2 linked regions of the Buchnera aphidicola (Therioaphis trifolii) genome follow. The protein of the gene in region 2 interacts with the protein of the main gene of each other region in a pairwise test. Links are inferred from orthologs where the notes say so. Each region holds a gene or a part of one and is shown on either strand. Other genes may lie near its edges.

Evidence for each region.
Region 1: the proteins of aceE (region 2) and groL interact in binary tests that used the Escherichia coli proteins (3 or more experiments, as listed by UniProt). The link is inferred for Buchnera aphidicola (Therioaphis trifolii) from one-to-one orthologs.

The regions. Positions count from the first base shown.
Region 1 is NZ_CP032996.1:8,887-20,308, reverse strand. What follows is about bases 1,048-4,028. They hold groL (chaperonin GroEL), read right to left. Parts: upstream 3,371-4,028; coding sequence 1,724-3,370; downstream 1,048-1,723. Other genes in these bases: D9V81_RS00090 (co-chaperone GroES), read right to left, coding at 3,421-3,714; D9V81_RS00100 (elongation factor P), read right to left, coding at 1,048-1,615. Outside these bases: 16S rRNA (guanine(966)-N(2))-methyltransferase RsmD, read left to right, coding at 1-248; D9V81_RS00105 (ATP-binding protein), read left to right, coding at 305-1,042; more of D9V81_RS00100, read right to left, coding at 1,037-1,047; tRNA uridine-5-carboxymethylaminomethyl(34) synthesis GTPase MnmE, read right to left, coding at 4,092-5,453; membrane protein insertase YidC, read right to left, coding at 5,499-7,085; rnpA (ribonuclease P protein component), read right to left, coding at 7,225-7,575; rpmH (50S ribosomal protein L34), read right to left, coding at 7,583-7,726; dnaN (DNA polymerase III subunit beta), read left to right, coding at 7,930-9,030; gyrB (DNA topoisomerase (ATP-hydrolyzing) subunit B), read left to right, coding at 9,101-11,422.
Region 2 is NZ_CP032996.1:157,231-164,954, reverse strand. The notes cover bases 4,504-7,724. They hold aceE (pyruvate dehydrogenase (acetyl-transferring), homodimeric type), read right to left. Parts: upstream 7,368-7,724; coding sequence 4,704-7,367; downstream 4,504-4,703. Other genes in these bases: D9V81_RS00735 (GMP reductase), read right to left, coding at 7,506-7,724; D9V81_RS00745 (2-oxo acid dehydrogenase subunit E2), read right to left, coding at 4,504-4,690. Also shown: cell division protein FtsA, read left to right, coding at 1-225; cell division protein FtsZ, read left to right, coding at 230-1,378; iron-sulfur cluster insertion protein ErpA, read left to right, coding at 1,392-1,727; lpdA (dihydrolipoyl dehydrogenase), read right to left, coding at 1,975-3,387; more of D9V81_RS00745, read right to left, coding at 3,482-4,503. UniProt on the Escherichia coli protein: Component of the pyruvate dehydrogenase (PDH) complex, that catalyzes the overall conversion of pyruvate to acetyl-CoA and CO(2).

The sequences.
Region 1 (11,422 bases), 140 kb from region 2 along the record:
TATTTTGGTTAAAAAAAACATCTTATAAATATGATATTATTTTTTTAGATCCACCTTATGATGGTAATATTCTTCAAAAAACAATTAACTTAATTAAAAATTATAATTTAATTAAAAATGAAGGATATATATATATAGAAACAAAACGTAATAAAAAAATTCAATATCCAAAACAATGGATATTATATAAAAAAAAAAAAACACATAATATTAATTATAGATTATATATTTTTAAAAAATCATATTAAATAATAATAATTTATTTTTATATTAATAAATTATAAAATATAGGTTAAAAAATTCAATGAATAATAAAAAATTTTTAAAAAAATTAAAAAATATTATTCCTATTCATATTATACCAAAATTTCAATATGAAACAGATTTATTAAAATGGAACAAAAAACAAGAAAAAATTTTTTCTAAAAAAATTATTCAAAAAAATAAAAATATAAAAATCAAAAAAAATTTTAAAAAATCAGGAATTAAAAAATTATATATAAATTGTTCATTCAAAAATTATCATATTGAACATGATGGACATAAAAAAGTATTATCTTTAACTAAAGATTATGCAAAAAATTTTAATAATCACATTTCAAATTTTATTTTTTTAGGTCGACCAGGAACTGGAAAAAATCATTTAGCTACAGCTATTGGAAATTATCTTATATCAAAAGGAAAAAAAGTTTTTATTACTACAATTTCAAATTTAATGTTAAAAATTAAATCTACATTTAATAATCAAGATAAAAAAAATACTGAAGAAAAATTTATAAATTATTTAAGTAAAATAGATTTATTAATTTTTGATGAAATAGGAATACAAACACAATCAAAATATGAAAAAATTATTATTAATCAAATTATAGATCGAAGATATTCTTCTAAAAAATCAACTGGAATGTTATCTAATTTAAACTTTTATGAAATAAAAACAATATTAGGGGAAAGAATAATTGATCGAATGAAATTTGGAAATAGTTTATGTTTAAATTTTAATTGGAATAGTTATAGAAATAAAAATCAAATAAAATTATAATTTATTTACTCTAGAATGATATTCTTCAGTTCGAGTATCAATTTTAACAATATCACCTACTTGAATAAATAAAGGCAAGGGCATTACTAAACCAGTATGTAATTTATATAATTTTAATTTAGTATTACTCATTGTAGAATTTAAACTTTTACCTGAAAGATCAGAAACAACTTTTAAATTTACAAAATTATTCATTTCTATTGATATAGGATTATTATTCCAAAAAGTAATTAAATAATCATTTTGTTCTAATAACCATTTATATTTATTTTGAATAATATTTTTATTTAAAGATAATTGTTCAAAATTTTGACGATGCATAAAATACCAATTATTATCATTATAATATATATACATATATTTAATATCATAAACATCAGCTCGTAATAAACCATCAGTAGAACGAAAAGTTTTTTCTATTAATTGATTAGTTAATAATTTTCTTAACTTTACTCTCGAAAATGCTTGTCCTTTACCAGGTTTAACAAAATCAACATTTTCAATAGAACATGGTTGATTTTCAAATAATACTTTTAAACCTATTTTAAAATTATTACTAGTATATAAAATCATATAATATATAATATTAAAAAAAAAAAATATAAAATTATAATAATTACCCCTAAACAAAAATTTTATTTAGGGTAATTATTAATATATTTTTAAAAAATATAAAAAAAATTACATCATTCCACCCATTCCACCACCCATTCCTCCTGGAGCAGGAGCACTAATATCGGATTTTTCTTCTTTTGGTAAATCAGTAACCATACATTCTGTTGTAATCATTAAACCAGCAACAGAAGCAGCATATTGTAAAGCAGAACGAGTTACTTTAGTTGGATCTAATATTCCAAAATTAATCATATCTCCATATTGATCAGTAGCTGCATTATAACCATAATTACCTTTACCATCTTTAACATTATTAGTTACTACAGATGGTTCTTCACCTGAATTAGAAACTATTTGACGTAAAGGTGCTTCCATAGCACGCAATGCCACTCGAATACCTACATTTTGATCTTCATTTTGACCAGATAAACTTGAAATTCGACCAGCTACTCTTACTAATGCTACACCACCTCCAGCAACAACACCTTCTTCTACTGCAGCACGAGTTGCATGTAATGCATCTTCAACACGAGCTTTTTTCTCTTTCATTTCTACTTCTGTAGCTGCACCTACTTTTAATACTGCAACTCCACCAGATAATTTTGCTAATCTTTCATTTAATTTTTCTTTATCATATTCTGAAGTAGATTCTTGTATTTGTTGTCTAATCTGATTAGTTCTATTTTGAATTGCATTTTTATTACCAGAACCACCAATAATTGTTGTTGTATCTTTAGTAATAACTACTCTTTTTGCTTGACCTAAATCATCTAAAGTAGATTTTTCTAATTCCATAGCTAATTCTTCAGAAATTACTGTTCCTGAAGTTAAAATAGCAATATCTTGTAACATTGCTTTTCTTCGATCGCCAAAACCTGGTGCTTTTACAGCTGCTATTTTTACAATTCCTCTCATAGAATTAACAACTAGAGTAGCTAAAGCTTCTCCTTCTAAATCTTCAGAAATAATTAATAATGGTTTACTGGATTTTGCAACAGATTCTAATAAAGGTAATAATTCACGAATATTAGAAATTTTTTTATCTGCCATAAGAATATATGGATTATCTAATTCTACTATTCCAGTTTCAGGTTTATTAATAAAATAAGGTGATAAATAACCTCGATCAAATTGCATACCTTTTACAACTTCTAATTCATCCTGTAATCCAGTTCCTTCTTCAACAGTAATTACACCATCATTTCCAACTTTTTCCATAGCTTCAGAAATTAATTTTCCAACAGTTTCATCTGCATTGGCTGATATTGTACCAACTTGTGTAATAGCTTTAGAATCAGAACATGGAACAGACATATTTTTCAATTCTTCTACTGCATTAATAACAGCTTTATCAATACCACGTTTTAAATCCATAGGATTCATTCCTGCAGCAACTGCTTTTAATCCTTCATTAACTATCGCTTGAGCTAATAAAGTTGCAGTAGTAGTACCATCTCCAGCAGCATCATTCGCTTTTGATGCTACTTCTTTTACCATTTGTGCACCCATATTCTCAAATTTATCTTCTAATTCAATTTCTCGAGCAACTGATACACCATCTTTAGTAATACTAGGTGCTCCAAAAGATTTATCTAAAATAACATTTCTTCCTTTAGGACCTAAAGTTACTTTAACTGCATCAGCTAAAACATTAACTCCACGTAACATTTTTACTCTAGCTTCATTTCCAAATTTTACATCTTTCGCTGTCATGTGCATATTCCTTAAAATATAAATATTTTAATTAATTTATAAAGAATATATTACTCTTCAACAATTGCTAAAATATCACTTTCTGTTAAAATTAATACTTCTTCATTATCTATTTTTTCTGTTTTTGCACCATATCCTTCATTAAAAATAACAGTATCACCTAATTTAACATCTAATGGTTTTATATTTCCATTTTCTAAAACACGACCATTACCTACTGCTATTACTGTACCTCTAGTTGATTTTCCAGCTGCAGCACCAGTTAAAACAATTCCTCCTGCTGATTTTAACTCTACTTCTTTTTTTTTAATAATGACTCGGTCATGCAATGGACGAATTTTCATTTAATTATACTCCTTAAATTCGTTTTTTTAATAGCGACCTAAAAAATTATTTTCTTTAAATAATTAATATATTTTTATAAATATAATTACTTTTAATAACATATTTAATTATATGGATACATATGAAAATTTTCAAGGGTAAATATATTATAATATATATATAAAAATATAATATTTATTATAAATAAATTATTTTTTAATAATATACATTATAAAAAAATAATAAAAACTATTGACATAAACTATAATTTTATGTTTTAATAAATATGCTATATTTGCCCGGATAGCTCAGTTGGTAGAGCAGGGGACTGAAAATCCCCGTGTCGGTGGTTCAATTCCGCCTTCGGGCAAATTAAAAATACAATATTAAAATAATTTTATTTTCCAATACAAAAATTTTTAAATATAGAATTTAAAATATCATTCGAAGTAACTGAACCAGTAATTTCATTTAACATATTTTGTATAATTTTTAAATCTTCAGCTAATAATTCTATATTTTTTAAAATAAAACAATTTATTTTAGCATATTTTATTTGTTTTTTAATTAATCTTAAAATATTTAAATGTCTACGTCTCACTAAAAAAATTGTTTCTATACTATCATGATTAGATTGAAAAATTAATTTTTTTAAATATTTTTTTAAAAGTTTGAAACCATATTTTTTTTTTGCAGAAATTATAATATATGTATGATTATTATAATATTTTTTAATTTGGGGAGTTCTATTAGAAAGATCACATTTATTAATTATAAATGTTACTTTATCTTTATGAGTTATTTTTTTTAAAAATTTAACAATTATTTTTTTTTTTTTAAATAAAGAAAATGTATCATCAAGAACAAAAAAAATATGATCTGATATTTTTATTTGTTCCCAAGATTTATTAATTCCAATTTTTTCTATAATATTATTTGTTAATCTAAATCCTGCAGTATCTGTAATTTGTATTGTTATTCCTTTTATATTAATAAATTCATTTAAAACATCTCGTGTTGTACCAGATATATTTGTAACTATTGCAGAATCATTTAAAGATAATAAATTAAATATACTTGATTTTCCAACATTAGTTGGTCCAACTATAACAAATTTAAATCTTTCACGAAATGTATGATTTGATTTTGCAATAATATTAATTTTTTTTATATCATTAAAAATATATTCTATTTTTTTTTTTATTTTATAAAAATTTATATTATAATCTTCATCTGGAAAATTTAATATTGTTTCAATTAACATTCTTACATTAATAATATTATTAATTAAATTATTAATTTTTTTTGAAAATACACCTTGTAAAGATTTTAAAGAAGATTTTATACTAAATTCAGAATTTGCATTAATTAATTTAATAATAGATTCAGCTTGTATTAAATCTAATTTACCATTTAAAAAAGCTCTCTCCGAAAATTCTCCTGGACGCGCAATACGAATATTTCCAAAAGATAAAATAGATTTTATTAATAAATCTAAGATTACTGGATTACCATGTCCATGTAATTCTAATACATCTTCTCCTGTAAAGGAATTTGGTTTAGGGAACCATATTGCAAGACCTTGATCAATAACATCGCCAATAGAGTCTAAAAAAGACGAATAATACGCATATCTTGGAGAAGGTAATGTTCCTAAAACTTTATTAGCAATATATTGTACTTTACTTCCAGATATCCTTAAAATACCTACTCCAGATCTTCCATAAGGAGTAGATTGTGCTATTATAGTATCAGTCATATTTTTATTTTTTTTTTTTAATATTATATAAATATAATTTATAATTTATTTTTTAAAATTATTTTTTAAATTATAATTAATAATTATTTGTTGTAATATAGTTACTAAATTACTAAATGTATAATATAATACTAAACCAGATGGAAACCATAAAAAACAAACAATAAATAACATAGGTATAAAATTAATTATTTTTTCTTTAAGTGAAAGAGGAAAATTATTTGCAGGAGATGTTTTTTGCATAAAAAAAACTGTTATACCCATTAAAATAGGTAAAACATAAAATGGATCTTGAGCTGATAAATCATTAATCCAAAATATAAAAGGAGAATGCCTTAGTTCTATTGAATTAATTAAAACATAATATAATGCAAAAAAAATAGGCATTTGTAAAATAACAGAAATTAAACCATTAAATGGATTAAGATTATGTTTTTTATATAATTGTACTATTTTTTCATTTAATTTTTTATTATTATTTTTAAATTGATCTTTAATTTTATTAATTTCTGGTTGTAATATTTTCATTTTAATAGTAGAAATATACTGTGATTTAATTAAAGGATAGGTCATCATACGAATAATGCATGTAATTATAATAATTGCACAACCCCAATTATTAAAAAAATAATATAATAAATTTAAAAAATGAAATAATGGTTTTGAAATAAACCAAAACCACCCATAATCTATAATTTCATCAAAATATGGAGCAAAAGATGACATTTTATTTTGAATTTTTGGACCAAACCAAAATGCAATTCTTTTAATTTTTTTTGTTTCAGGAAAAACAAAAAAATTTGATGATTTATATCCTAAAATTATATTTTGATTATTTTGAGTAAGATAAATAGTATTATTATCTGATGCATCTAAAATCCAGGCAATAGAAAAATATTTTTTAAAAAAAGAAATCCACCCTTTTTTTGATATAATATGTAATTTTTTATTTATACATTCATGAAAAAAAAATTTTTTATATTTTTGATTATCTTGAGAATATGCAATATTATCAAATTGATTATTTTTAACATTTAAATTATTAGAATTATTATTTAAATAATTTTGTTGTAATTCTCCAAATATATGATATGATAATGTATTTAAATTATGATTATATATTTTATATTCAATTTCAATATCATAACATCCTTTTTTAAATATAAATGTTTTAATAAAATATATTCCATTTTGGATTTTTGATTTTATTGAAACAAATAATATTTTTTGTCCATTTAATAATGAAAAATATGAACGATTTGAATTATATATTATTTTTTTTTTATAATTAATATTATATTTATTTGTTTCAATAATACCACTATCAATTTGTTTTAAATTATGCATAGAATTTAATAATTTTAATTTTTTAAAATCTTGTAATTTATCTTGATAATTTAACAATTTTCCTTGATATATAAATCCACCATTTAAATTAATTTTTAAATCTATAACATCAGTTTTTACATGAATATTATTTATTTTATTAACATGTAATTTATTATATGTAGTATCATAATAAATTTTTGTTTTTAAAACATTTGTTTTACATAATTTAAAAATTAAAAATTTCCAAATAAAAAATGAAAATAATAATAAAATAAAAATAAAAACAAAACGCTGTAAACGCATTTTAAATATTCTCTTATATTATAAAATGATATATATATAATTTATTATGTATAAAAAATTTTTTAAAATTATTATATTAAATTAAAATATAATATATAAATTAAATATTTTTATAATAAAATAAATTTATTTAATAATATTAAAAATAATATTTTATCCACATTTTTTTTAAAAAAAATATTAATTTTAATCGATTAATTTTTAAAATATTTAATGTAGCAATAATTACAAAATCATAATTCAATAAATAATATTGTGATAAACGAAAACTTTCTCGAATTAATCTTTTTATTAAATTTCTTTTATAAGCATGTTTAGAAACTTTTTTTGAAACAATAATACCTAACCTAGGAAAATTAAATGTATTTTTAATAGTTAATATTTTTAATAAAAAAGTTATCCTTGTTTTTGGTTTATTAATAAAAACTCTTTGAAAGTCTTTAAAAGTTAATAAACGTAATTTTTTTTTAAAAAAAAAACGATATTTCATTATCATATTATTTTTTAGAAACTGTTAATCGAAAACGAATTTTTTTTCTTCTTCGTGATAAAATATCACGACCAGATCGAGTAGCCATTCTTGTTCGAAAACCATGTACACGATTTCTTTTTAATAAAGATGGTTGAAAAGTACGTTTCATAAAATATCCTTATAATATTAATACAAATAATTATTGATGATTTTAAAATATAAAAAATATATTAAATTATTTTTATATGAAATTAATATAATATTTTTATTTATTAAAATAATAATATCAAATATATAAAATAATTATAATAATTTTAATATATAAAAAAATTATTTAATTATGTAATAAAAATAAATAACTAATAATAAAATATGAAATTTACTATTAAAAAAACAATTCTTTTAAAATCATTACAAAAATTAAATAGTATTATTTATATTAATTATAAAAATGAAATTATTAATAATATTTTATTTCATATTGAACATAATAATACATATTTAATAAGTACAAATTTAGAATTAGAATTAATTGCAAAAATAAATTGCATAATTATTGATCAAATAGGTGAAATTATTGTATCTGCAAAAAAAATATTAAATATTATTCGTAGTTTTCCAAATAATTCAGAAATAAATATTATAGTAAAAAATAATATTATGAAATTACAATATCATAATATTTATTTTAAACTTCATGTATTAAATCCTAAACATTTTCCACGATTTCAACAAAAAAAAAATATAGATTATATTTTAATTAATCAAGATAAATTTAAAAATATTATTTATAATACTCATTATGCAATGGCAAAACAAGATATACGACATTATTTAAATGGAATGAATATTGAAATTAATAAAGGAACAATATTATCTGTGTCTACCGATGGTTACAGAATGGCAATTTCAAAAATTAATTATGAAAATATAAAAAAAAAAATTTCTATTATTATTCCATATAAAACAATATTAGAATTAATAAAAATTCTAGAAGAAAAAAATAATAAAATTAAAATTAGTTTTAATAAAAATAGTATTAAAATTTATTTAGAAAAATATATTATATCTAGTAAATTAATAGATAATCAATTTCCAAATTATAAACAGTTTTTAAAAATAATTTTTCAAAAAAATATTATTATTAATCGACAAAAAATTAAAGAGGCTTTAACAAGAGCGTCAATTTTAACAAATCAAAAAATTCCAGGTGTAAGAATTATTATTACTAATGGAATATGTACTATAAGTGCTAATAATGAACAAGATGAAATAGTTAAAGAAAAATTTAAAATTAATTATTTTCATACACCAATAGAATTAACAATGAATATTCATTATATTTTAGATGTAATTAATATTATTGATAATGATACAATTAAAATTTTATTAAATAATGAAAATTCTAGTATATGTATCCAAGATAATAAATTTAATAATTCAAATCATATAATTATGCCTTTAATTTTATAAAAAATAATTAATTTTTTATTTTAAAATATTATTTTTTATTATGATATATAAAATAGGAATATTATGAAATATGTATAATTCTTCTAATATTAAAATTTTAAAAGGATTAGATGCAGTAAGAAAACGTCCAGGTATGTATATTGGAAATACAGATGATGGTAGTGGATTACATCACATGGTTTTTGAAATTGTTGATAATTCTATTGATGAAGCTCTAGCTGGATATTGTAAAAAAATTCAGGTTATTATTCATCCAGATCAATCAATTTCTGTAAAAGATGATGGAAGAGGAATACCTATAGATATACATCCTGAAGAAGGAATTTCATCTGCAGAAGTAATTTTAACTATGTTACATTCTGGAGGAAAATTTGACAATAATACATACAAAATTTCAGGTGGTTTACATGGAGTTGGAATTTCTGTAGTAAATGCATTATCTAAAAAATTAAAATTAACAATATATAGAAATGGAAATATATATCAACAAACATATAAAAATGGTAAACCGATTAATAAATTAAAAATTATTGGTAAAAAAAATTATACAGGTACAAAAATTCATTTTTGGCCAAGTTATAAAATATTTACTCATATTATTAATTTTAAATATGAAATATTATCCAAAAGATTAAGAGAACTTTCTTTTTTAAACCCTAATATTGAAATTCAAATACAAGATATAAATAGAAATTTAAAAGAAATATATCATTATACTGGAGGAATTAAATCATTTATTAAATTTTTAAGTAAAAATAAACAACCTATTCATACACAAATTATATATTTTAAATCTATAAAAGATAACATTGAAGTAGAAATTGCTATACAATGGAATAATTCATTTAAAGAAAAAATTTATTGCTTTACTAATAATATTCCTCAAAAAGATGGAGGAACACATTTATCTAGTTTTAGAACAGCAATTACAAGAACTATAAATAATTATATTAATAAAGAAGGATATAATAAAAAAAATACAATTCAAACTATTGGAGATGATACTAGAGAAGGAATAATTGCAATTATATCAATTAAAATGCCTAATCCAAAATTTTCTTCACAAACAAAAGAAAAATTAGTATCTTCTGAAGTAAAAGCAATTATAGAATCAATTATTACAACAAATTTAACAGATTTTTTATTAGAAAATCCTAAAGATTCTAAAAATATCATTAATAAAATTATTCATGCATCTAAAATTAGAGAAGCAGCAAAAAAAGTAAGAGAAATTAGTAAAAAAAAAGGCATTATTGATTTAAGTGGTTTGCCTGGAAAATTAGCAGATTGTCAAGAAAAAAATCCAACATTATCAGAAATTTATTTAGTTGAAGGAGATTCTGCTGGAGGATCAGCAAAACAGGGAAGAAATAGAAAAAATCAAGCTATTTTACCATTAAAAGGAAAAATATTAAATGTAGAAAAAGCTACATTTGAAAAAATGATTGCATCACAAGAAATCGGAACAATTATTACAGCTTTAGGATGTGGTATTGGAAAAATAGATTATAATCCTGAAAAATTAAGATATCACACTATTATTATAATGACTGATGCTGATATTGATGGATCTCATATAAGAACATTATTATTAACTTTTTTTTATCGATATATGCCTGAAATTATTAAACGCGGACATATATATATAGCACAACCTCCATTATATAAAATTAAACAAGGTAAAAAAGAAATATATATTAAAAATGAAGAATTTATGTATAAAAAACAAATTAAAATTGCTTTAAAAAATTTATTATATTATAAAAAAAATATTAATAATAATACACATTCGGAAAAATTTAAAAAAATAATTTTAGAATATTTAAATATTAAATATATTTTAAAAAAATGTAATTATCATTTTTCTAATGAAATTATACAGGAACTTATATATCAACCAAAATTAAATAATTTATATAATAAAAATAATGTAACAAAATGGGTAGAAAAAATTATTTTTAATTTAAATAATAAAACAAAATATATAAAATATTCAAGTAAAATTAAAGAAAATATTGAACAAAAAACTTTTGAACCAATAATTTTTGAATTCGATAAATTAAATTTAAAAAATAATATTTATTATATTACAAATACATTATTGTCTAGTAATGAATATACTAAAATAAAAAAATTAGGTGATCAATGGATAAAATTAATTCATAAAGATGATTATATTAAACGAGGAAATAAAATAAAAAAAATTATTAATTTAGAAGCTATTATAAAATGGTTAATAAAAATAGTACAAAATGAAATTAAAATACAAAGATATAAAGGATTAGGAGAAATGAATCCTAATCAATTATGGAAAACAACTATGAATCCTAAAACTAGACATATGTTACAAGTAACTATTAAAGATGCTATTTCTGCAAATATTCTATTTAAT
Region 2 (7,724 bases):
ATTCTTGCAAAAAAAATTTTTAATATGAAAATTCGAATTGCAAATCCAATTCAAATTAAAACATACAATGATCATATTATTGATCCTAGTTATTCAACAGTAATAGGATTATTAAAGTACGGATTAGAAATATATTATAAAAAAAAAAAAAATATAAATAAAAAAAAAATATTAAAAAAATGGTTTTATTATCTTCAAAATTGGATTAAAAAAATAATAGGATAATTTTATGTTTGAACCCATTGAATTAAGTAATGATGCAATAATTAAAGTATTAGGAATTGGAGGTGGAGGTGGAAATGCTGTAGAACATATGGTAAGAGAAAAAATAGAAGGAGTAGAATTTTTTGCAATAAATACTGATGCTCAAGCATTAAAAAAAATTGAAGTAGGGCAAACAATTCAAATTGGAAGTAATATTACAAAAGGTTTAGGAGCTGGATCAAATCCAGAAATTGGTAAACATGCTGCAGAAGAAGATCGTGAAACAATTAATGCTGCATTAGAAGGAGCAGATATGGTATTTATAGCTGCTGGAATGGGGGGAGGAACTGGAACTGGAGCTGCTCCAGTAGTTGCATCTATTGCAAAAGAAATGGGTATCTTAACAGTAGCTGTAATTACTAAACCATTTATTTTTGAAGGAAAAAAAAGAATGATATTTGCTGATCAAGGTATTCTAGAATTATCTAAATATGTTGATTCTCTTATTATAATACCAAATGATAAATTATTAAAAGTATTAAATCGAGGTATTTCTCTTTTAGATGCATTTAGTGCAGCAAATAATGTACTTAGAGGTGCTGTTCAGGGAATTGCAGAATTAATTACTAAACCTGGATTAATGAATGTAGATTTTGCTGATGTTAGAACAGTAATGTCTGAAATGGGTTATGCAATGATGGGAACAGGATTATCTTCTGGAGATAATAGAGCAGAAGAAGCATCAGAAATTGCTATTTCTAGCCCATTATTAGAAGATATTGATTTATCAGGAGCAAGAGGAGTTTTAGTTAATATTACAGCTGGAATAGATTTAAGATTAGATGAATTTGAAACTGTAGGTAATACTGTAAGATCATTTTCATCAGATAATGCGACTGTAGTTATTGGAACATCTCTTGATCCTGATATGAATGATTCATTACGAGTTACAGTAGTTGCTACTGGTATTGGATCAGAAAATCAAAATAAAAATAATATTTTTTCAAATAAAAATATTTCTAATAAAGAAAAAAAATCAACAGACTATCGATATCAAAATTTCAATTTAGGGATAAAAAAAAATAATCAAAAAAATATAGAAATTAAAAAAATAAAATCAAATTATTTAGATATTCCGTCTTTTTTAAGAAAAAATAATATTCTCAAAAAATGAAAAAATTTAAAATATGATAAATTCAATAAATTTAAAAATAAAATTTACTCAATCAGCAAATTATAAAATTTTAAAATTAATAAAAAAAAATCAAACATTAAAATTTCGAATATATATTATTGGTGGGGGATGTAATGGATTTCAATATCAATTTAAAATAGATAATAAAATTAATAAAAATGATATCATAATAAAAAAAAATTTTAATATTATTATCGATGCTATTAGTTTACATTATATTAATGGAGGAATAATTGATTATCAAGAAACATTATCAGGATCAAAATTTATAGTATATAATCCAAATGCAAAAACAACATGTAGTTGTGGTTCATCTTTTGGTATATAATATAATTTATATTAAAATAAAATGTTAAAAATGAAAATTATTAATAATATAAATAATATATTTAACTTAAAAAATTTTAAATTTATTATAATAAATAAAATATATAATAATATTTTATTATTTTATATTAAATAATTGAATATATGAAAATAAAATAATTGTATAAAATATTATAAAGAATTATTTGAATAAAATTACAAATAATTCTTTATTATATAATATAATTATTTCAAATTAAAATATTAAATTAAATTTTTAAATTCATTAAATCTGTAACAGTACCTTGTAAAATTTGTGCTGTTAAACCAATTGATTCACATAATGTTGGATGAGGATGAATAGTTAATGAAATATCTTCTATATCACAACCCATTTCAATAGCTAATGTAATTTCAGATAATAATTCACCTGCTTGTCTACCAACAAGTATTCCTCCAATAACTTTACGATTATCTTTATTAATAATTAATTTAGTTATACCATTTGAACAATTTGAAACAATTGCACGTCCAGAAGCATTCCAGGGAAATGTTGCAACTTCATAATTTATATTTCTTTTAATTGCTTCATTTTCATGTATACCTACCCATGCAATTTCAGGATCAGTATAAGCTACTGATGGGATTGCAATAGGATCAAAATAATGTTTATAACCAGAAATAACTTCTGAAACAATATGACCTTGATGGATTCCTTTATGAGCTAGCATTGGTTGACCAATAACATCACCAATAGCATAAATATTAGGAATGTTAGTTTTAAATTGATCATCTACTATAATAAAGTTATTTTTATCAACGATAACTCCAATCTTATCTAATGATAATTCTTTTATATTTGGAATTCTTCCAACTGCTATTAATATAGCATCATATATTTTTTTTTCTTTATTAATTTTATTAGATAAAGTAACAAAAACTTGATTATCTTTTACAAAGATATTATCAATATTAGTTCCTAATAAAATATTAAAATTATTTTTTATTTCTTTTAAAAATATTTTAATAATATCTTGATCTAAAAATGGTAAAACTTGATCACACCGATCAATAACATCAACTTTTGAACCAATTGCACTATAAAAAGTAGCCATTTCTAAACCAATAATTCCTGACCCAATGATTAATAATTTTTTTGGAATAGTATTAAGAGATAATGCTTGAGTGGAATTCCAAATATAATTAGAATCATTAGGTATATTAGGTAATGTAATAGGTTTAGATCCAGTAGCAATAATTACATCTTGAAAATGAATATGTATATTTTCTTTATTATTTTTTACTAATACTGTTTTTGAATCTATAAAAGTACCTATTCCATTTATAATATCTACTTTTCTCATTTTTGATAGTGATTTTAATCCATTAGATAAAGTATTAATTATTTTATCTTTATTTTTTTTTATTAAATTAAAATCAATTTTTGGATCACTAAAAACAACACCTTGTTTAGATATTTCTTGTGATTCTTTAATTACTTTAGCAATATGTAATAAAAATTTTGATGGAATACAACCAACATTTAAACAAACACCACCTAATTGATTATATTTTTCAACTAAAATTGTACTTAATCCTAAATCAGCACTACGAAAAGCTGCTGAATATCCTGCAGGACCGGATCCAAGAACTAATACTTGAATATGAATATCTCGAATCATTTTCACCCTTAAAAATAAAATAATAAAATATATTATATTAATATAAATATAATTATAAAATTAAATATTAAATTATTAAAAAAATTTAAAAAAATTATATTAATAATAATCTAATATCAGATAATAATGTATTAATAAATGTAATAAATTGTGCACCTTCTACGCCATCAATAATACGATGATCATAAGATAAAGAAAGCGGTAAAATTAATTTTGGTATAAATGATGTTCCATTCCAAACTGGCTTATAAGTAAATTTAGAAACTCCTAAAATTGCTGCTTCAGAAGAATTAATAATTGGAGTAAAATTTATACCTCCAATACCACCTAAACTAGAAATAGTAAAACACCCTCCTTGTAAATCAGATATTTTTAATTCACCTTTACGGGCTTGATTAGATTTTTCTAATATTTCAATAGCAATATCAGATAATGTTTTTTTATTAACATGTTTTATAACAGGAACAAGTAATCCATGAATAGTATTAACTGCTATACCAATATTAATATATTTTTTTAAAAAAATTATCTCATCTTCTATAGAAATCGAACTATTGAAGTAAGGAAATTTTTCTAATCCTTTAGAAACTGCTTTAATAATAAAAGTTAATAATGTTAATTTATTATTTTTTTTATGATTTATAGTTTTATTATATTTAATTCTAAAGTTTTCTAAATCGGTAATATCTACTTCATCAAATTGTGTAACATGAGGAATAGTAGTCCAATTTTTTGATAATAATTTTCCAGATATTTTTTTTATTTTATTTAATTTAATTATTTCAACTGAACCAAATTTACTAAAATCAAAATTTTTTGAAATATTATTATTATTATTATTAAATGTACTTGAAATATTATTTTTACTAATATTTTTAATATATTTATCAATATCTTGTTTAATAATTCGATTTTTTCTACCACTTCCAGAAATATTCTTCAAATCAATATTTAAAGAACGTGATAATCTTCTAATTAAAGGTGAAGCATGTATTATATAATTAGTATTATTTAATTCTAAAGATTCATTAACGACACAATTAGATGCATCTTGATTAATAATAGAATTATTAATATTTTCTATTATCATAATAACAGAATCTTTTTGTACAATATCAGAAACCTTTACTTTAATTTCTTTTATTTTACCTTCATAAGGAGACGGAATCTCCATAGAAGCTTTTTCACCTTCTATAACAATCACACTTTGTTCTTTTTTAATGATATCATTAACGCTGACTAAAATATCTACTATTTCAGCATGATCTATACCAATATCTGGAATTTTAATTTCAGTATCCACTAAATTTAACCTCTTATGCTAAACGTGGATTAATTTTTCTTATATCAATATTAAATTTTAATATTGCATCAAGAATAATTTTTTTATCTATTATATTACAATTTAATAATTCTGTTAATGCAGCAATAACAATATAATGAGAACTTATTTCAAAATAATTACGTAAATTTTCACGACTATCAGAACGTCCAAAACCATCAGTTCCTAAAACACGATATTTTATAGCAGGAATATAATTTCGTACTTGATCAGCAAAAATTTTCATATAATCAGTAACAGCAACAGCAGGAGCAGAATTCATAATTTTTGTAATATAAGGAATTTTAGATTTTTTATCTGGATTTAACATATTCCATCTCTCACAATCTTGTCCATCTCTTGCTAATTCTGTAAAAGATGTGACACTATAAACATCAGAACCAATTTGATAATTTTTATATAAAATATCAGCTGCTTGTCTTACACTTCTTAATATTGCTCCTGAACCCATTAATTGTACTTTTCCTTTTGTGTTAGTTAATGAATATAACTTATAAATTCCTTTTTTTATACCTTCTTCAACATTTTTAGGCATTGCAGGCATAAAATAATTTTCATTCATAGTAGTAATATAATAATAAATATTTTCTTGATTAGGTCCATACATTCTTTGTAATCCATCTTGAATAATTACAGCCATTTCATAAGAATATGATGGATCATAAGAAATACAATTAGGAACAGTTAAAAAATGAATATGACTATGACCATCTTCATGTTGTAAACCTTCTCCATTTAAAGTTGTTCTTCCTGATGTTCCTCCAATTAAAAAACCGCGCGCTTGTTGATCACCAGCAGCCCAACACAAATCTCCAATTCTTTGAAAACCAAACATAGAATAATAAATATAAAATGGAATCATTGGAAAATTATTACTACTATATGAAGTAGCTGCAGCTAACCATGATGCAGCAGCTCCTAATTCATTAATACCTTCTTGTAATATTTGACCATTTTTATCCTCTTTATAATATGATAATTGATTTTTATCTTGAGGAATATATTTTTGTCCATTAAAATTATAAATCCCAATTTTTCGAAATAAACCTTCCATACCAAATGTTCGAGCTTCATCAGCAATAATTGGAACAATTCGATCCTTTAAAATAGGTAAATTTAATAATATATTTAATATACGAACAAAAACTATAGTAGTAGATATTTTTCTTTTTTGTTCTAAAAATAATGATTTAAAATCTTGCAACGTTGGTAATATTAAATTTTCAGTAAATTTTTCAATTCTAGATGGAAGATAACCACCTAATTGACTTCTTTTTTGATGTAAATAAATATATTCAGGAGAATTTTTAGGAAATATAATATATGGAAGAGAAGAAATATTTTTCTTTTCAATAGGTACATTGAATCGTTTACAAAAATATATTAAATCTTCTGTATTCATTTTTTTAACTTGGTGTGCAGTATTTTTTCCTTCTGCTATATTTCCCATTCCATAACCTTTAATTGTATGTACTAAAATTACAACAGGTTTATCTTGTGATTGTTTTGCTTTTTTAAAAGCAGAAAAAATTTTTTTCGGATCATGTCCACCGCGATTTAATGACCAAATATCTTGATCAGACATATTTTTTACTAATTCTAATGTTTCAGGATATTTTCCAAAAAAATGTTTTCTAATGTATGCTCCATTTTTTGATTTAAAATTTTGATAATCTCCATCTAAAGTCTCATTCATTAATTTAATTAATTTACCACTACAATCTTTTTTTAATAAAGAATCCCAACGATCACCCCAAATAACTTTAATTACTTCCCAACCTGCACCATAAAATAAACTTTCTAATTCATTAATAATTTTACCATTACCTATAACTGGACCATCTAATCTTTGTAAATTACAATTTATTACATAAATTAAATTATTTAATTTTTCTCTAGAAGCAATATTAATTGCACCCTTAGATTCAGGTTCATCCATTTCTCCATCACCTAAGAAAGCATATACTGTTCTATTTTTAGTATCTTTTAAATTTCTATTCTCAAGATATTTTAAAAATTTAGCTTGATAAATAGAACTAATTGGACTTAAACCCATAGAAACAGTTGGAAATTGCCAAAAATTAGGCATAAGTTTTGGATGAGGATAAGAAGATAAACCATTACCTGAAATTTCTTGACGAAAATTATTCATTTGTTCTTCAGTTAATCTACCTTCCAAAAAAGCTCTAGAATAAATTCCAGGTGAAATATGTCCTTGAAAATATATTAAATCACCATCAAAATTTTTATTTGCAGCTTTAAAAAAATGATTAAAACAAACTTCATAAATAGTAGCAGAGGATTGAAAAGAAGATAAATGTCCCCCAAGTTCTAAATTTTTATTTGAAGCACGTAATACCATAACTATAGCATTCCATCTTATAGCTGATCGTATTTTTTTTTCAATATCTAAATCTCCAGGATATTTAAATTCTTGATCAACTGGTATGGTATTAATATAATCTGTTACAAAATTATCGATAATATAATTTATATTATGTTTTTTCATTTTTTCTATTAATTTTTGTATTATAAATTTAGCACGATCTTCTCCTTCCCTTAAAATAATTGATTCGATAGAATCTATCCATTCAATTGTTTCAATAGGATCAATATCATACTGAGAATAATTAGACATTCTTAATATTCCTTTATTTATTTTAAATTAATGTTAAATTGATTATATGAATAATAATTTTATAATAATACAAAAAATAAAAAATTAAAAGCTTCTATACATATAGTATTTCATATAATAATCATGTCAAGTAACATATTAAAATAATTGATTATTATTGAAAATTTTATTCTCTTGTTCTAAAACACGAATAAATGTAGTACGTTTAGTTAATTCTTGTATTTTTTTTGCACCCACATAAGTACAAGATGATCGTAAACCTCCTAATATATCAAGCACTGTTTTGTTTACTGATCCTTTTAATAATAATTTTACTGATTTACCTTCATCAGTTCTATAAACTTCAACTTTACCCAT